One region of the Fictibacillus sp. 26RED30 genome, then DNA from elsewhere that is predicted to be linked to it. Evidence: riboswitches for the same ligand, from Rfam matches in the RefSeq annotation. Region 1 holds a riboswitch; the other holds the start of a gene.
The links. A riboswitch is a leader RNA that binds a small molecule or an ion and turns the genes downstream of it on or off. The one in region 1 is predicted to bind cyclic di-GMP.
Positions count from the first base shown of each region.

Region 2: another riboswitch for cyclic di-GMP. It lies ahead of IHV11_RS10800 (GGDEF domain-containing protein); the one in region 1 lies ahead of IHV11_RS14055 (hypothetical protein).

Region 1 covers NZ_JACZDV010000002.1:266,573-276,047, forward strand. Annotated here, with positions in the region: gene IHV11_RS14025 (vWA domain-containing protein) at 1-864, opposite strand, end outside; gene IHV11_RS14030 (ATP-binding protein) at 930-1,814, opposite strand; gene IHV11_RS14035 (HAAS domain-containing protein) at 1,990-2,760, opposite strand; gene IHV11_RS14040 (PadR family transcriptional regulator) at 2,757-3,089, opposite strand; gene IHV11_RS14045 (hypothetical protein) at 3,226-3,402, opposite strand; gene IHV11_RS14050 (YdcF family protein) at 3,418-4,152, opposite strand; gene IHV11_RS14055 (hypothetical protein) at 4,245-4,736, opposite strand; cyclic di-GMP riboswitch class II at 4,771-4,853, opposite strand; gene panF (sodium/pantothenate symporter) at 5,021-6,460, opposite strand; gene IHV11_RS14065 (YhdT family protein) at 6,457-6,750, opposite strand; gene IHV11_RS14070 (spore coat protein) at 6,936-7,574, opposite strand; gene IHV11_RS14075 (transposase) at 7,967-8,473, shown strand; gene IHV11_RS14080 (methyl-accepting chemotaxis protein) at 8,605-9,475, opposite strand, start outside.
Region 2 covers NZ_JACZDV010000001.1:2,117,576-2,127,050, forward strand. Annotated here, with positions in the region: gene addB (helicase-exonuclease AddAB subunit AddB) at 1-2,109, opposite strand, end outside; gene IHV11_RS10795 (GGDEF domain-containing protein) at 2,321-3,394, opposite strand; gene IHV11_RS10800 (GGDEF domain-containing protein) at 3,463-4,413, opposite strand; cyclic di-GMP riboswitch class I at 4,600-4,688, opposite strand; gene IHV11_RS10805 (serine/threonine protein kinase) at 4,767-5,420, opposite strand; gene IHV11_RS10810 (hypothetical protein) at 5,528-5,887, opposite strand; gene IHV11_RS21425 (STAS domain-containing protein) at 6,208-7,041, opposite strand; gene IHV11_RS10820 (peptidoglycan recognition protein family protein) at 7,212-7,868, opposite strand; gene IHV11_RS10825 (MarR family winged helix-turn-helix transcriptional regulator) at 8,143-8,580, shown strand; gene IHV11_RS10830 (MDR family MFS transporter) at 8,651-9,475, shown strand, end outside.

The sequences.
Region 1 (9,475 bases):
CTGCGGATCAGATGTTTCATCATGCCAAGAAGAATGAGACTCTTTTTCTTTATCGTCTTTATCTTTGTCTGAATCTTCATCCTTGGTGATCGTTTTCTTCGTTTTCGTTTCGTTGTTGCGTGTAAGGTCGTCAAAGTTTTGATCGGTCTCACCAGTTGTTTTGCTTTGCTGCGACTGATCGCTGAAACTGCGATATGCGGTTTTCATATCGTTTAAGTTTGTATGTTTTTGTGTGATAGCAGCCATTTCGCTGATGATAGCCGCTATATCTTCAGTCGATTTTGCCGTTGTAAGTTTTGTTAAATGAGATCGCAGTTCTTGATAGAGTTTCTGCGTTTCTTCTGGCACGGCTACAAATCGTTTGTTCGCTAAAAGAATGATATGGCAAAAAAACGCATCAAGTGTACGTTTTTGCTGAATATGCTTTCGGTACTCACGGTTGTAATGAACCTGAAACGTTTCTTTTCGCAGCTTAAAAGCATGCTTCATCCCCGGCCGGTCGCTAACACAGATCTGTTCTAATCGATAATCTTCTGCAAAAAGAAGGACTTGCTTGAGAAATTCACGGTGCGGATGAGATTTCAACTGCTTCAAGGTATCCCAGATCACATGGTCGTCCGTGTGAAACTGAGTACCATAGCTGCGCAAATAAACATCCGATTTCCAGCCTTCCAGCTGAATTTCGCGCGGGTACGGGTTCCAGAACTGGCTGACGTGTGTGACGCCGCTGTTTCGTTCAAGGTACGAGTGATACGAGAACGAAACGTCCATTTTATCCACTTTTGAGAGTGAGCGGGAAAGATCGATCAGTTGCATGTGAACAAAAGAATCGATCTTTGTATCCGCAAATACTAGGAATTTCATCTAGGGAAAACCTCCAAAATCGTCGTGGGAAATAAATTGTATGGGGTCTGACCCCATTTCCCAGCTTACGCGAACAGGGTTGCGGCTACGTTAGCGACGAGGGCGCGTTCGCGCGCATCTTCAAGCTTGTCTGCGATCGCGCGCTGAATGGCACGCTTCGCCGGCAAATAAACAGAGAGATCGGCTGCATCTAGCAACGCACGGATAGATGCTGCATCTTCAGACAGATGACCTGCTTTTGCTTGCCCGATCAAATCTGACGACAACTGAACAAACTTGGATAGTACCTCTTCGTCTTTTTGCTGAGATTGGTTTTTTAGCATTTCTTTTAACGTATCACATTGAATGTAAGGCACTTCAATCACGACAAAACGATTTTTCAGCGCTTCGTTCAACGGAACTGTTCCGATGTACCCTTCGTTGATCGCGGCAATGACATTGAAACCACGCTGCGCTTTTACCACTTCACCTGTGAAAGGATTGGCAATCGTACGGCGGTAATCGAGCATTCCGTTTAGAATCGGCAGCGTTTCTGGTTTTGCGATGTTGATCTCATCAATATAGAGAAAATGTCCGTTCGCTGCCGCTCTCGTGACTGGTCCTGGAATGAACTCTATCTCTTGTTTGCCCTCGCTGTAGCTTAACGTCTTATGACCAAGCAGCGCTTCAGCATCAAGATCGACAGAAGCGTTGACTTGGTGCAGAGGTTGTCCGAACACATTTGAAAGAAGCTCTGCAAGCTTTGTTTTCCCTGAACCCGTCGGTCCTTTCAACAATACATTTTTTCCGAGAGCAAGCGCGATCACTGCATCCTCAATCAATGCTGCATCAGGCGCTGTATATCCCTGCTCCCCAATTAATTCTTTATATTCATTTGGTAGATTTTCTAGTCGTTTTGCTGCATCTTGCTGCAGTTTTTCTTTTATTTCAATCGGAAGTTGGAGATTCATATCAAATTTCCTTTCTGTATCAGTGATCTTACCATTATTCTAGATCACTTCATCTATCAACAGTATTTCCACTTATTTGCTGTGTAAAGCCTTACACAATGTAACATTGTAAGCTTTTTCAGTGCAAGTACGTTGTTTGTTAAACACTTTCTACTCAGAAGAAAGAACCGACCATTTAGATTCGGTTCTCTTTTTTCGCTTTTTTAAACGTATACACGTTATAGATAATAAGTGTTACAAACAGCACACTTATTGTTAAGATGGCTTTCGTTTCTTTTTCGAATGAGGTCAGGCTGATTATAAATTCAGGTAGAAAAAGCATGGTTGGAATGACGATTGTGAACCAGGTTTTGCTCCATAATGAGATTCCAATAAAGATGGCGATAGCAAGGAGTGCCGCGATAATGTTTCCTGTTGTTCCAAGCTTTATGACGACCGGAGTCTTATATGCATCGTTTGCAAACATAAGACCTAAAAAGAACAAAATTGGTAAGATTCCTAAGGTCAATGTGGTGATGATCGTCTTTGTTTTAGAAAGCTTAGTGCTCGCTAAGAACTTAAACATTCTTAAATAGAAAAGCACGAGGATGACACTAACGGCCGGATAACCGATCACTTGAAGCAACGTGTACTTCACGCCTCCTCTTATCGAATCACCAAGCAAAACATAGGCGAAAACACCGAGAACGATGATCGGCAAGTAAGAGAGCCATTTGAAATCAAATGACATTTCGTTTGAAAGCTGCTCCATATAAGCTTTTGGCGAATGGCCGATGATGTGAGATACTGATTTTCCGCGCTTTTCCGCTTCAATCAGGTGGTCTTCCAACTCTTCTACGATCTCTTTCACCTCTTCATCTTTTTTTCCACTCGAAAACAAGTAAAGGCTTAGGTTATCTAAAAAATCCTGACTTTCAGCTGTTAACGTATGTTTGGGCGCATTCATTTTCCGCTTCCTCTCTTTTGTAAAATTTGATCGACCGAACGGCTTAATTGATTCCATCTTTCAATAAATGCTTGAAGTTCTTCCTCGCCCTTTGAGGTAAGTGAATAATACTTCCGCCTTGGCCCCGCCGTTGATTTTTTTAGCGTCGTCGTAACAAGTTCTTCTTTTTGCATTCGTATTAATAGCGGATAGATCGTTCCCTCACTCGTCTGTTGAAATCCGTATGACTCAAGCTTTTCAGCTAACTCATAGCCATAAACTTCTCCTTCGTTGATGATGGCTAATAGGCAGCCGTCGAGAATTCCTTTTAACATTTGAGTGTTCGACATGTGCTACACCTCATTTCACTATCTTGTATTACAAGGGTTATAGATAAAAAAGAATGTCTTGCATAACAAGATATACCAATAGTATATGCGGCACTAACTTGTAATGCAAGGTATTTGTGTTAATTTGTTCCAAAAATTATTTTTCCTTATTCATGAGCTCCACTACATGAGGTTTGGGCTCCCAACAATTGAACTGATAGTCTGGTTTCGTTTCATACCCTAAACGTACGCAGTGATAGCGCATCGCTTGATTCGTTTTTTCAGGTTTAAAATTTATACAAGTCGCGCAGCAATGGTATTTATTTTTGTTCATGGAAGCCGTCCTCCTCTATCTGTCAGTAAAATAACTTTTTATGATCGCCATATACTCTCTAACGTGAGCTTGTGGGACAGAAGAAATTCTCAACGGTGAGCCTAGTCCCTCTGCCTCAATGCCAACACGCTTTGCGATCATCTTTGTTCGGAAAAGATGGAAGTCACTTGTTACGATAAGCAGTTGGTCGTTCGGTTGTATCATTTCCTTTGTATATAATAAGTTTTCGTATGTACTCGTAGCTTTTTCTTCAATCTGTATCCGGTTTGGTTCAATTCCATTTTCAACGAGATAATTTTTCATGATAGATCCTTCGCTCTTCGTTTTACCGAAGCCAAGACCACCGCTTACGATGATGGTAACATTTGGATGTTCCTTTGCGTACGCGAGCGCTTGATCTAGCCGACCTTTCAGTACAGCACCCGGACGATTATTCTTTGTCCCGCCACCAAGTACGAGGATCGAATCTATCTTGGAGGAAACCTTCTCAGGATCAGTGTTGGCAGATGTAAGAATAAAAGTTTCTAGCGTTGCTGCAAAAAGAATGGTTGCAATCAGGACGGTCATCGTCGTTTTTTTGTACGTTTTAAATAGTTTCATAGCTGTGTTGTAACGGAAGAAAAGGATGAAGAAAAAAGCACCTAACAAGAAGAAAACCGCAAGACCCATATCCATGTTGGTCGTTTGAAGCAGCATGGCCGTTGCGTATACTGCAAAGAGGATCCCAAGCGTTAGAAATAGTTTTTTCATAGTGTTGTCTCCGTTCATAGATTTTCTATATTCTAGGATATCAGAAAAAGGAAAAGAGCGGAGAATGAAGTTTCCGCTCTTTTAATAAGTTATTATTTTTTATTTATATCAGACTCTTGAATTTCTTTTTGAATGGCTGAAGAAATGTCCGCTTTCTTTTGCTCGGAAGAACGTGTCGCATCCGTGCTCATGTTCTCTGTTTTTTTATTTACTGCTTCGTTCTTTCTTTTCGTAATTTCTGCGAGTTCTTGTTTGTAATGCGTTTCAAGTTCTTTTTTCTTGTCTTGAATGATCTTTTCTTTGTTATTATCTAGATCTTTCTTTGCGTCAGCAATGATTCCCTTTACTGCTACATTCACATTTTTAAGCAAGTCATTCTTCTCTTTGTTCAACTCAGACTCGATCTCAGATTGGTACGTATACTCCATAATCTTATTATATAAGTCGTTAGCAAGATTAGGATTTGCGGCGTACGCAGATGTAGTACCTACACCAAGTGCGATCGTAGTCGCTAAAACAATCTTCGGCCATTTCTTAGCTGTCTTTTTCTTCGTGCTGAATTTTTCTTTACGTGAAATTTCCATAATAAATACCCCTTCCTTTATCTAGAGAACAAATAAAGAAAGCGGTCGGTTGCGCTACTAGCTTCAGTTATTCCAAGCGCCCACATACAGAATAACCTTCACAGCTCCACACTTATCTAATTATATTCTGATATAAAATTACCACCAGCCACATTCTCTGTAAATGGGTATTTAGTAAGATATTACTATAAATTGTTTTTTTAGTATTTTATTGTAGAAAAGAAGATGGTGCTGAGGGGGAGAAATGAAAGAAGCCAATGTCCACCGAGTGTGGACATTGGCTTCTAGAATGTATTTGTCTGGGGTCTGACCCCCTTTGTGAAACTCCCCACAATGTAGGCAACCAAGGAAAGTACGATCGGCAGCACTACTGTGTGCATGCCCCAAAGATTTGGATAGTTAAGATGTAAGAACATATAGGATCCTACCCCTACGATCAGAGAGGCAATCGCTCCGTTTGCGTTTCCTCTTTTCCAATATAGCCCCAATACGATTGGCCATATGAAGGCAGCTTCTAGTCCTCCGAAGGCAAACAGATTCAACCAGATCAACAAGTCAGGCGGGTTAATCGCCATTGCGAATACGCTCAGTCCAACAACCGCTGTTATCCCAAAGCTCAATTTTTTTACAAATTGCTCTTCAGCATCTGGTTTAATGTAATTGATGTATACATCCTTAATAATTGCAGAACTTACGAGTAAGAGTACTGAGTCCACCGTCGACATGACCGCAGCTAAAGGCGCTGCCAACACGATACCGGCTAACCACCCTGGCAATACTTCGAGTGCTAGAAGCGGCATCACTTTATCCGGCACTTCAATTCCCGGTAGCACGACTCTTCCGAATACACCAGCTAGATGCATACCTAGCATGATGAACCCCACAACGAACGTTCCGATGATCATCGCCCGATGCATCGCTTTTGCATTTCTATAGCTCATCGCTCTCACCGATATTTGCGGTAAGCCTACGACCCCAACACCAACCAAGATCCAAAACGATGATACGTAGAGAGGAGTAAGCGATTGATCAGAACCATATGGTGTAATCAAGTTTGGGTTCTCCGCTCGTAACTCGCTCATGATGTTCTCGATACCTCCACCTGCGATAATCGTACCGGCCAATATGATGATGGTTCCGATTACCATGACGACACCTTGTATTGCATCTGTTATTACAACCGCACGAAAGCCGCCGGCAATCACATACACGAGGACAGAGCCAGAGAAGATGAAAAGTGCTGTCGTATAGGAAACTCCGGTAAACGATTCGATCAACCTTCCCCCGCCCACCCATTGAGCGGCCATTGCAGAAAATAGGAAGACCACAATGCTTATTGCAGATAAAATAACGACCCACTTGCTTTCATATCGCGCTTTTAGAAAATCTATCAGTGTGACTGCGTTAATCTTTCGTGCAACGATAGCAAACTTTTTACCAAGCACAGCAAGGGTGAAGTATCCTGTCACAAGCTGCGCCATGGCAAGCAGCACCCAGCCAAGTCCTAATTGATAGGCTGCACCAGGTCCACCGATAAAACTCGAAGCACTTCCGTATGTCGCTACCATCGTCATCGCAAGAACAAACCCACCAAGTTCTCTACCTGCTAAAAAGTAATCTTGTAAAAATGACGATCCGCTTCTAATGTGCCGAGATGTATAAATCCCTACAAAGAACACTGAGATCAAAAAGATTACTAAAGGAAGAATCACATCCCAATTCATCCGACATCTCCCTCCTCATTCTCGTTCGTTTCATCAAGTTCAAACGGAACCTCTTTAAAGAAGAACTTCACCATAATCCAAACTAAAATCGTAAAAACAACAAATCCTACGATACAGCTATAAAAAAACCAAGATGGAAAGCCAAGTATGTATGTATATTCTTTTATAGGACGTCCGCCAAGGCCATAAGCGAACGCATACCACCAGATAAAGTTCAAAATGGCAAGCACTGTACCCATGATAGCTTCTCTATTCGATACTCGGTACCGCCAGTCTGTTCCCTTTTTCATATCCTTAACCCCCTGGAGTTTCAGTACAAAATATAAGTCCACTCATAACTATGGCAAATTCATTTCTCGTTGTCGAGTCCTTTCAGCTTTTATGAACTTTTCTATTTCTTTTCATAATATCCCTGTTTAAGTATGTTTAAAAATAAAAACGAGCACCTTTATTGGGTACTCGTCTAGGGGTCTTTTTATTGAAGAGGTGGCTGTGTTTGAGTAGACGGAGCGTATGCACCAAGCATACTCGTCATATCTTGTTGGTTCAGTTGAGGAATTTGGTAGTAATGATTTTTATTCTGCCAGATAGACAATTCGTATGCCATCTCGATCCAGTTCGGAATTCCATCTGCTAATACGCGTCTAAGCACTGGGTTTGTAACTTCAAGTGTAGCCATGCCTCTTAGGGAAGCATTCGATTTCAAAGTTCCTAGAATTAAAGTCGAAACGGATTGATCGTTTAATTCTGTAACGCTTTGAATAGGTTTAACCGGTTGAGCAGGTTTCAAACCATATACAAAATCATTATCTTGAGCCATCTTGTATGATTCTGTTCGCATTGCTGGGTCTTTTCCTGTCTGAAAACCTTGTACACACGCGTTATATTCTTTTGTAATGTGTTGATAATGACGGTGAAGCATCGTTTTGAGCTCAGGATCCTGAACATGTCCTTTACAAAGTGTATATAAGTTCAATGTTCCAACAATTCCGCTCAGCATCTCATGAACATCAAACATCTCATGTCCCCCATGGTTAAGTTGAGCAGGTACCTGTCCGTTCTGCATGTTTACATGGTTGAATTCAGGATTGCTGTTCCCTGTTTGCGGATTCATGTTAGGTTGATTTTGGTTCTGATTCAAATGACATACCTCCGTTAAATAAAAATACGGGGTTATTTTATGTAGAATGGAAAACTCTATTCCCTTTCCTATGAATAATTTCCGGGGAAATTTGATAAAAAGTTCGTTTAATGGATTGAATTCGACATTTTTTTATAGGAATTCTGCTAAAAAAGATAACTTCTTGAAAAGAGAAGTTTCGAACCGGTTGCATTCCAAAACTGATATAAAGGTTTTGCTTGAAAACAACGGGGGAAATAATTTTTTTGGGGTCAGTCCCCATTTCCCAGATTCACTTGCAAGACGTATAATGTAAATACGATTGAAAGGAGGTGAAAAACATTCCTAGATCCCCTCGCATTTGGTATCCTGATGCTGTTTATCACGTGACTACCCGCGGAAATCGCAGGGAACCTCTTTTTTATTCCCACTTAGATTTCCACCGCTATTTAAAGATCTTAAGTCATTGTGTTAAAAAGCATGCTGTTGAGCTCTTCTCGTATTGCCTCATGACAAACCACACTCACTTACAAATTTTGTGCAGCAAATCACCACCTGGAGATTTCATGAAAGAATTAAATGAAACGTACGCTATGTATTTCAACAAGAAATACGAACTGACTGGCCATGTGTTTCAAGGTCGATACGGAGCAGAATTAATCGAAGATCGGTCACATTTGTTAGACACGAGTCGCTATATTCATTTGAATCCCGTTTCTGCTGACCTGGTCATGTACCCCTTAGAATATCAATGGAGCAGTTACCGCTATTATGTAACCCCATCGGTGTGCCCTTTTGTACACACCTCAACCCTTCTTGAGCAGTTTAGCAATTCGAAATCTCAATATCGAGATTATGTTGAGAGCAAGATTACCCCTGTAGTAGAGCTTTAAACCCTTTTAGTTCAGATGTAAAAGTACACTCTTTCCTTTTTCAAAAAGTCAGTCGTATCAAAGAAAAAGCCGTTTTTGTCTTTTTGAAAAAGACAAAAACGGCACTAATGTAATTGTGTGGGGTCAGACCCCTAAAATGTAAACCGCTGGACGTGGGTACGCATTTGTTCCGCATACTGCTCAAGCTGATCCGCTAAGTGGTTCAACTGCTCCATCGACACGGATTGCTGTTCTGCTGATGCGGAAACCTCTTCTGTTCCAGCCGCTGTTTCTTGAGTGATCGCCAAGATATGCGACGCATTCTCAAGGAGAACATCCTTTTGCTTCGTCATTTCATCCACTGACTGAATCACATCTTTTAATGCTTCTGCATTACCTTTAACGGCACTGGAAATCGCGGTAAAGCTTTGCTCTGTCTCTTCAACCGCTTCGCTTTGTGAAAGAATGAGAGCTGCTGCTTCTTGAACTTGTCCGACGGTGTTTTCGGTTACTTGCTGCATATCCGTAATCAATGCGCTAATATCTTTCAAAGATAGTTCAGTCTGCTCTGCAAGTTTTCTTACTTCATCTGCAACGACCGCAAACCCTCTTCCAGATTCTCCTGCTCTAGCCGCCTCGATTGCTGCGTTTAGCGCCAATAAGTTCGTTTGGTTTGCTATATCGCTTATCGTTAGAACGATTTGTTGAACGCTGCCAGATGTTTCATCAAGTTTTTTAATAGAAGAAATCATCTCTTTTGTCATTTCTGTTGTCATCAGAGACTTCTCTTTTAGCATGCTCACCTTTTTTACACCGGTCAATGATTCTTCATTCATTTGCTGTGTCGCTTTTTCGATCGTCTCGCCATGCGCATGAACTTGACTGATTCGCTCAGCTAGTACGTTCGCAGCTTTTGCATTCTCATCCATCAACTCTGCTTGATGAGAAGAGCCCGCTGCGATCTGCTGCATCGTCGTTGAAACTTCTTGCGCGGATGCTGAATTTTCTTCCGCACTCGCAACG
Region 2 (9,475 bases), on a different contig from region 1:
TTCCTTTAAATCAGGGAAAAGATCATGCAATCGCTGTATGACCATAGAAGGCTGCATCGTTTTCCCTTCCTCGTCTGCTAGGGCATATGAAACAAACAGATGATCACTAGCATTCGTTAAAGCCAGATAGATCATAAACTGTTCATCAAGCAGCTTTCTGCGTGCCGTCGGTGCTAGCACCACACCGTTTCGATCCAGAGCCTCTCTTTCATCTTCTGAAAGCAATCCATCGTCCTTAGGTTTTAACGGAATGATTCCATCGTTTACGCCAAGAACAAAATTCACTTTTACATCTGTGAAACGAGATCTTTCCATCGTTCCTACTAGTACTTGATCGAGAGAAGGAGGAACAAGAGCAAATTTAAGACTCTCAAGCCCTGTTTCAAGCATTTGCATCCACGTTTCTTTAGAAAGTTCTTCCTCACCAGTCAACTCTACCATCTCATCGAGGAGACCCAGAACCGCATTCCAAACTTGGCCATGTTCAGATGCTGACCGTAATTTACCTGCTGATTCCGCATGAAGTCTCAAGCGTTCAAGTTTCATCGGTACATTTAAATCCTCAAGATACTGATAAAGACTTTTACAATATTGGATGATACTTTTACTGTTTGATAGGTTTTTAGATAAACGACTCAAAGGAGATACAATCATGTCCCGCATATCGTTAATCAGCTGTTCTTTTTCATCATCACGAGTTGTCTTTCCAAAATCTTCTGCTTCGAATCCTCTAAATCTTTTATACTTCCAAGGTTTAGGATCTGTCCACCTTCTGCCTTGAATACCAAGTGCTAACACATAATTTTCAAGTTCATCCATACAACGTCTCATCTCAGAAGTCGTTTTTCTTATCTCATCAAGCGGATAGAGCATATCTGTTTTAACAGCTCGAAAAACGGCTTCATAGCGCCAATTCTTTAAGACAATATCTAGTGAAGAACGTATAAGCTCAATCAGTGGATGGTGAAGCATAGATTTTTTTTGATCAAGAAAAACAGGTATCTCATAATCTGTAAATACCGTTTCGATCAGTGTTTGATAACTACCAGCATTTCGGACTGTAACTGCGATATCGCGATACCTATATCCGTGGTCACGAACGAGTTCTGCGATTTTCCTTGCCGCTCCTTCAACTTCTGACCGAACATTGACAGCTGCCGCTACTCCAACACCTTCATGTTTGGAAGATGGTATGGACGGCCTTCGATCATACTGCTCTTCGATATGAGCGATAGCACTTGAATTAAACTTAGGCTTTTCATGAAGATAGATTGGTTCCTCAACGAATACACCAAGTTCTTTGGCCTGTGCTGTTAGCGTCTGAGCCGTCTTTTTTGTCATATAAAACAAATCTAGCTCATGAGGTTCTGACTCCGTAGTAAAAGATTCATCGACAGTGAGTGCAATGGTCACTTTTTTGGCGTGTGCCAGTAATCCCGCTATAACTTCAAGTTCTTGTGGAGTAAACGAATGAAATCCATCTATGTAAATTTCACTTTCATTAATGCTCTCGGATAAAGGAATCTTTGCTTGAAGCAAACGTAAATAATCTTCTGAATCTACATACTTCCCAATCAGTGCCTCATCCAAGGAGCTCGAAATGACACTCAGATCTGATAATTTATCCTGAAGCACTTTTTTATTATTTTCTTTTTGACCGAGAGAAAGCAGTGTTTCAGCATTCCACGAAAGATCTTCTGCACTAACACAATATCGTTTAAGTTCTGTAGTCATCAACTCAAGTAATTCGTAAAAACCACTTTGTTCAGAGGCTTTTCGAAAGATTTTAAGATCTTCTTTTTTATGCTCGACGATTTTCCGAAGCATCATCCTTATTCCAGTAGATGTGATGTGCATTCTTGTCAAACCACCGGTCTCACCAAGAATACGCCAAGCAAGCCTTGAAAAACTAAAGACTTGCGCACGCATCATTCCGGATAATTCTGGCGTTGATGCAAGCTTATACTCCGATTGAAAGGTCATCTGATCTGGTACAAGATAGATGATCGGATTTCCTGAAGGACGTTCTGTAAGTTCTCTTTGGATCTCCTTAAATACAGAGTGGGACTTTCCGCAGCCGGATCGTCCCAAAATAAATTGCAAACTCATTATGTTCATCCCCTGTTCCGCACTTGAATTCTAACTTCATTATCTCATAATCTACTATGACATCAAAGGCTACGACCTTTAAAAAGAAGCACATCCTCCTGGTAGTTATAGGATAGTTACGCAAACGAATAATATTGGTAAAAGGCACATACCATCATTTCGGGTAGACGAGAGTGCACCAAGGAACGAAAATCATAAAAAAGGAAAACCGCTATATTGATAGCTGATTTTCCTCCATTGTGACCGTATCCAATTTTAACGTATTTCTTCCTGCCGCCTTTGCTTCGTATAGCAGCACATCAGCTCTTTGAATCATTTGCGAAGGCTTCTCACCTTCTACATAACTCGCAATGCCATAACTAAGTGTAACAGGTAACTCATTATCACCTGATATATACGGAAAGGTTTCTAAATGCTTATTGATCGTTTCAATCGTATTTTTCACTTCTGTTCTGCATGTAGTATGGAGAATCCAGGCGAACTCTTCTCCACCGTAACGATAAGCTTCTCCTTCTTTTAAAGAAATGAAGCGTTTAAACGTTGCACCTACAAGCTTGAGCACCTCATCACCAATTAAATGGCCATGCTGATCGTTAAACATTTTAAACCGATCAATATCACATAATACAAGTGTAAAAGGTTTATTCTGTTTTGTTTTTTCCAATACGTCCTCTTGAAATTTCCGATGATTCAGCAAACCTGTTAAATAGTCTTGTTCAGATTGAAGCTGATACATATTCTTCTCGAAATAATATTGTCTTTCTTTTGAGGCAATCACACCGCCGTAAAAAGCGATCAACCATAAGAAGATGCTCTTCATTAAAAATTCAAAGGAAGAGAGCGTGTTCAAATACCCACTATCTCTTATAAAAAAGTAACAGAGAATGGTAAAACTCACTGTTCCTACTATAAAAGCGCCCTTTAACCTCCAATACAGAGCAGCATGGATAACGATTAGGTAACCAACAGCAACAAACGGACTATCAGCTCCACCAGTAAGCTGCATCAACCATGCATAAGCAAGACAATCAAAAACAATTCCACCTCTTGTAAAAACACGGTAGTACAGTGACGTCTCTGGCAATCGGTGTAATACAACTTGTGTGGATGTCATATATATAATGCCGATTATAAAAAGGATCGGAAAAGTTTCCGTTTCATAATTCAAGACGCTTGATATAGGTTGATAATAAAAAACAGGTATACAAAGAATTAAAAAGAACCACCGTAACAAAGATGATATGGTTTCAGAACGGTGTTCCGTAATCGTAAATGAATCTTTCATGCATTCAACTTCCTTTACGTTATACGATCTGCGAAAAACATAGCAGAAAGGCCCATTATTTTACATGATCAAATCAGTGATTTATTCTCACTTCTAGCTCTTTTGTTCGTGTACATACGCTCATCAGCAAGCTGCAGGTAATAGTCTATGTTTTCGCATGCATCTGCAAGTAATTCTATTGCACCATACGCTAATGAGATGGATTCATTCCAAACGATAAGCTGACTCTCTAGTTTTTCAGTTAAGATGTATGCTTCATCTTCATTAATTCCTGGTAAGAGAAAAACAAATTCATCTCCACCGAATCTAAATCCAGAGAACAATTTTAGTCGCTTTGAAAGTTCTGCGATCTGCTGAAGTATCTCGTCACCCGCGTGATGCCCTAGCTCGTCATTGATTAATTTAAAGTTATTGATATCAAACATGACAAGTGTAAGAGGAAGCTTAAGTCTATTTGCCTTTTCTAGCTCCTTTTCTAAACAATCATAAAAGTAACGACGATTATACAGATTTGTTAATGGATCACGAATGCTAATCTCCTTAAGATCTTTAAACTGTTGAGAAGAGAAACCGCTTAGAAAACCTGTAACAGCATGGTGAGAAATCCGGTTCCAGCGATCTAACATAAATAGTTGTATCACTAACGGCTCGTTGGACGTTGCTTTTTTTACTTCAAATAAAACGGATTCACTAATACTCGTTGTAAAACACGCAAGTGCTTGATGAGGAATTCGTTGATGCCTTAAAAAATGAATACCTGATCGAAACGCTTTCTGCTCTCCTTGTTTTAAAAAGGATTTAAATCGTTCTTCTTCTAAAAACACTGCATGCACAATCCCGCGTAAAAATTTCTCTAGTATCTTCTCGTATTGCTCAACAAAACCGTTTAGAAACGTATGAAAGTCTTCATTTTTTCTTAGATGTTCTTTGTGTGTATGTATCATGGCTGGAATAGACTTCATAAATTCTGGTAACAAGTTTCTTTTGAGTGCGCGTAAGTCTAGTTGGAAGTTTTCCATTCTACAACCCCTCAAATCCCTCAAAAATTACATACAAAAAGCCATCACCTAATAAAGGGAATGGCTTCAATTTATGTTTTAGATACTTTTAACCTCTATGGAACACATTATTCCTGCAGAGAAACTACAAAATACGAGAATAAAGCTTCATAGAAACGCTTGTGTCTAAACACGAGTCCGTTTCCCTTTGGCAACCGGCTGCCATTGCATGTTCACCATACTTTAGGCCCATAGCTTTGCGTCCCAGCTTTTCAACTGGTTTGCCCTTAATAACAAAGGTTTCTATTGATTTATAGTTATTATATCCTACTAAGGTAATTTGTGCCAATGATTTTAATAGTTCTTTAATCCTATTATTTTAGGCTTTGTTTTTTGGATATTTTTAACTTTCTATAGTACCTATACCCAATCCTTACTCCATTCAAAACAATATAAGGAATCTTTATTGGAAAGTAATACAGCGTTTTCTTGTAAAATGTAAAATAAGCTTTCCTCAAATCTTTCCATTTCCTGCAAGTTTCGTATCGGCTAAAATCAGATACGTCTACAATAATTCCTGTATTATTGGATATCATGACATTTTTTCCATGTACATCGTTAGGAAACAATCCTTTGTCTTTTGCATGCCTCACTGCTTCATCGATGTCATAAATCACATTTTCAGGAATTTTAACACCTTTATGCACACAGTCGTACAGAGTCATTCCCTCAATACGTTTTAAGATTAAAAAACGTTGTTCGGAATAATAACAAACAGAAAATCCAGGGTGTGTTCCTAGTCGATCATAAACCTTTTTTTCCTCTAACAATCCATGCTCATCCCTGCCGTAAATCTTAACTACATATGCTGGATGATCAGGATGTGAAAACACCGCTGCATAGTTCCCACAGCCCAGCATCTGCCAAGGGTGTGGTGTATTCACCGGACATACCGGATCAAATGGGCTGCGGCTTTCAATCATTATTTCTCTGTTCAATTGTCTAGCTAGCTGGATAAAGTGTTCCATAAGGTTCCTCAATTCAAATTCTAATCCTATTATCATCATCTTATGTTTCTGCAATACGTTCATTGTATACAGATGTTATCGAAAATGAAACTGGCATGCTTTATCCATTATTTTACGGTCACTTGTAGATAAGAAAGCATAAGTGTTTCTGCTTTGTTTTTTAGATGAATGTTTGGAAACCTCATAATTTCACGATAACCCCTAATAAAGATTTCATATTCTGTAATATCTTCCTCACGGCGTGCATCCATAACTTTAATTCTTCTTTTTCTCAATTCAATTCGTACATCAAATAGATCTTTGCTGATTTGATTCATAATTTGTTCTACTAATGCAACGTATGGCTGTCTCAATTTAAATGGAGAGCCGCAAATAATCTGCAGATCGCGATTAAACACTGTAAGTAAAATCGGATACATCACAAATTTTTCAATAAGCGAACGCTCTTCTTCGCTTCCATATTGCACGACAATCCCCCCAATCTCAAGAAGACAAAAAACGTGAATGTAAGGATAATATGTTTCTTATGTGAAAACTTCGAATCTGCTTTTTTGCCGAGCAGTATCCCTTTATTGTATGACCGTCGAAAGAGTATGGAATTACAAAACGGTGCGAGATATCACCTTTTTGCGAGAGGTAGATCATTTCTATTCCAACCCGTTCTTGAATGCATCTCATTAATAAGTTAGTCATGAAGCAACCTCCTTTTTTATATTATATGCGAACAAACGTTCTTTTTATACTAGAAAAAAATACCTGCCTTACTTAAGAGGCAAGTATTTGTGGTTTATTTATTTTTTTGAGGTCGAATCCCCATTGCTTCAAGCTCCTGATACAAGTTTCCAGCAATTGAAAATCCTTCGAAACTAATTCCTAGCGAAACGACAGTCTGAGCAAGTTCAGGACGCATCCCGCTTAAGGTTACATTTACACCTAAAAGCTTAAGAGAATTTATTACCTTAAATAAATTATGAGCGACCATCGTATCAATCACGGCTACACCAGATAGATCGATAAATAGATGTTCAATCTGTAATTCCATGCATTTTTGAAGAGAAGTTTCCATAATTAACTTAGAGCGATGCGTATCAATCGTTCCTACAAGCGGGAGAACCGCAACCGCTCTTGTCAGCCTGACAACGGGAACAGACAACTCTTCAATTGCCTCTCTAGCCAATCCAAGTACACGATTATTATTCTCAACATATGCGACACTAAAAGCATGGACCGTTTCATCTAGAAATGGGTCGATGATAGAGGCGGCTTTCAAAATGGTTTCAACGCTGAATTTTTCATTACTAATTTCGTTACGTATGAAATCCCAAAGCACCATTCTATAGTATCTGGTACTGCTTAATGCTTTGTCCAGCGGAACTTCATGCTGAACAGCAAGCTCGCCATTTTTTCTTCCCCAGTTAATAAAATGTTCTTGTGATGTTTTCTTATCTTCGTAAAGAGCTTTTCCAAAGTATGAAAATAGTTCTCCACGGAGGTTTAACACAAATTCCGTTTGCTCTGTAGGATGCTCACCAAGTGATACGCGCACCTCATCAATTTTCTTTGATAGATCATATTTATGCTCAATGATTTTTTTACCTAATACCCTCAATTGTTGCTCCATGTTCTACTGCTTCCCCCTATGTACACAAAAAATGGCATACCTCCAACTTATTTACCATTAATTTGTGTACTTAAAACCTATTCTCACAAAAAAATAGCCTGCCGATCGGAAAGCGAGCGACCTGGAATCAAAAATCAACACATCGCAAGGCTGTTTTGCCATATATTGTTTTAAGAGTGATCAATATGAACAGCAAATCCTGCAGATTTAGCTTTTCGAGAAAGGTTTTCGGCATTCTCTCTAGATGTGAATGCCCCAATCTGCACCTTATAGAGCTTTTCTTCTGCAGTGACAAGTTCTTTAAACTCGTTCTGGTTAACAACAAACTTTTTTAGCTCATACTTAACATCCTCAATGAAAAATGGAAATGTTTTATCATATTGATGAAAACAGTTTAAAGGATCTGTCCTTCTTTTTGGGTCTAGCTGAAAGTGCCCTTTTATGGCCCGCGCAGGGTCCCATTGGTACATCTCACATAAATACGCAAAAAACCATACATAACGGCTGTAAGCTTTGTTAAAATCTATGGAAGGTCCATAGCATAACTCTACACCAATCGCCCATTCATTAGCATCCGATACGTCAGAGCGAACGTGCCAAGCTTTTTCTTGCAATGGAATGATCATCAATATCTGTTTATCATCTATGAATACGTGTGCAGAAGCCTCTAGTTGTCTGCTATTGAAATATTTATGGTTCTGTTGAGCCGAAGAGTTAGGGTTACCAGTATCGTGCGCAACCGCATAGCGTGGTATACGATTACCTCCTGGACGCTGCTTCCAATCTTTCTTAATAAGTTTAGTTGTAATCTGATACTTTACTTTCATACCAACACCTCCCATTTATTTAAATTAGAAGTGTTTGTTTATACAAAAAAAGAGCCATTACGGCTCATTTTTTTACATTCCACCTGGTTGTGATTGTGTTGTGATTGCCCAAACCCAGTAAGCTGCTCCGATCAAAAATCCAAAGCCTAAAAGCACAAAAAATAATGTTGAATTTTTCATAATCCGTGTCTCCCCAAACCTTTTGCTTTCTTTCTTATTAAATATAAATTATCATATACTAGTAGAAGAAGAAACAAAAAGCAAGGGTGTTAAAATGAAAAATAGAGAACAAACCCCATTAAGAAATGATTTAGAGCGCGAATTGGAAATGAGTTTACGCAGACTTTTTCGCACGTTAAGAAAAGGTTTGAACGAAGTGTACTCAGATTATATCCCAAGCAATGAGTTTGCAGTTCTTCAGACTTTATTTATTCAAAGTCCTCTGATGGCTTCCGAAATCGCAAACGAATTAAAAGTTTCATCAAGCCATATTACCGCGGTTACGGATCGGCTTGTTGGAAAGAATTATATTCAGCGTGTACGATCAGATTCAGACCGTCGGATCGTCTATTTGGAAATTACTGAAGATGGTAGAGAAATTGCACGAAAAATGGATAACATTAAAAATAACTACCTAGAAAAAAAGTTTGCTGCTTTAACAGATGGAGACATAAAACGAATGATAGAATCTTCAACAAAACTGCTTGATTAATAGAGCAGTTTTCTTTTTAACGAATAATTCACATTGTGAATTATTTACAACATGAATAGGAGGATGATGCATGGAACATCTTGAAATGCGGCGGAAAGTTATTATCATGCTTTCCATCATGTCTGCTATGCTTTTTGCTGCGTTAAACCAAACAATTGTTGGTACGTCCTTACCAAAAATCATTGCTGATCTTGGAGGAATAGAATACTACAGCTGGGTTTTCACGATTTTCATGCTCACTTCAAGTATCACTGCTATTTTAGTTGGAAAACTATCAGACATTTACGGAAGAAAGCCATTTATCCTTTTAGGGATTGGAGTGTTTACGGCAGGTTCGCTTTTATGCGGCATATCCGGAAGCATCCTTGAGCTCATCTTATACAGAGGTATTCAAGGCTTTGGAGGCGGTATGATCATGTCAACTGCTTTCACAGCAGTTGGCGATCTATTTCCACCTCGCGAACGCGGCAGATGGCAAGGAATTATGAGCAGTGTTTTCGGTTTAGCTAGCGTATTTGGTCCTACATTAGGCGGATACATCGTCGACCACTTTCATTGGCACTGGGTATTCTGGATCTTTCTTCCCTTTGGCCTCGTCGCTTTTGCTGCTATCTACTTTTTATTTCCTTCTGTACAAAGAAAAGAGAAAGAATCTATTGATTACACAGGTTCTCTGCTACTAACGTTAACAATGGTTCCTCTTCTCCTTTCATTCACCTGGGCAGGAAATGAATACGATTGGGTATCTCCAGAGATCATCGGACTTTTCACTGTAACGATCGTAGCTTTCTTTTTGTTTGTGCTAACAGAAAAGCGTGTATCAAGTCCTGTACTACCACTTGATATGTTCAAAAATAAAGTGTTCACCGTTTCTAATATAATCGGATTCTTTTTA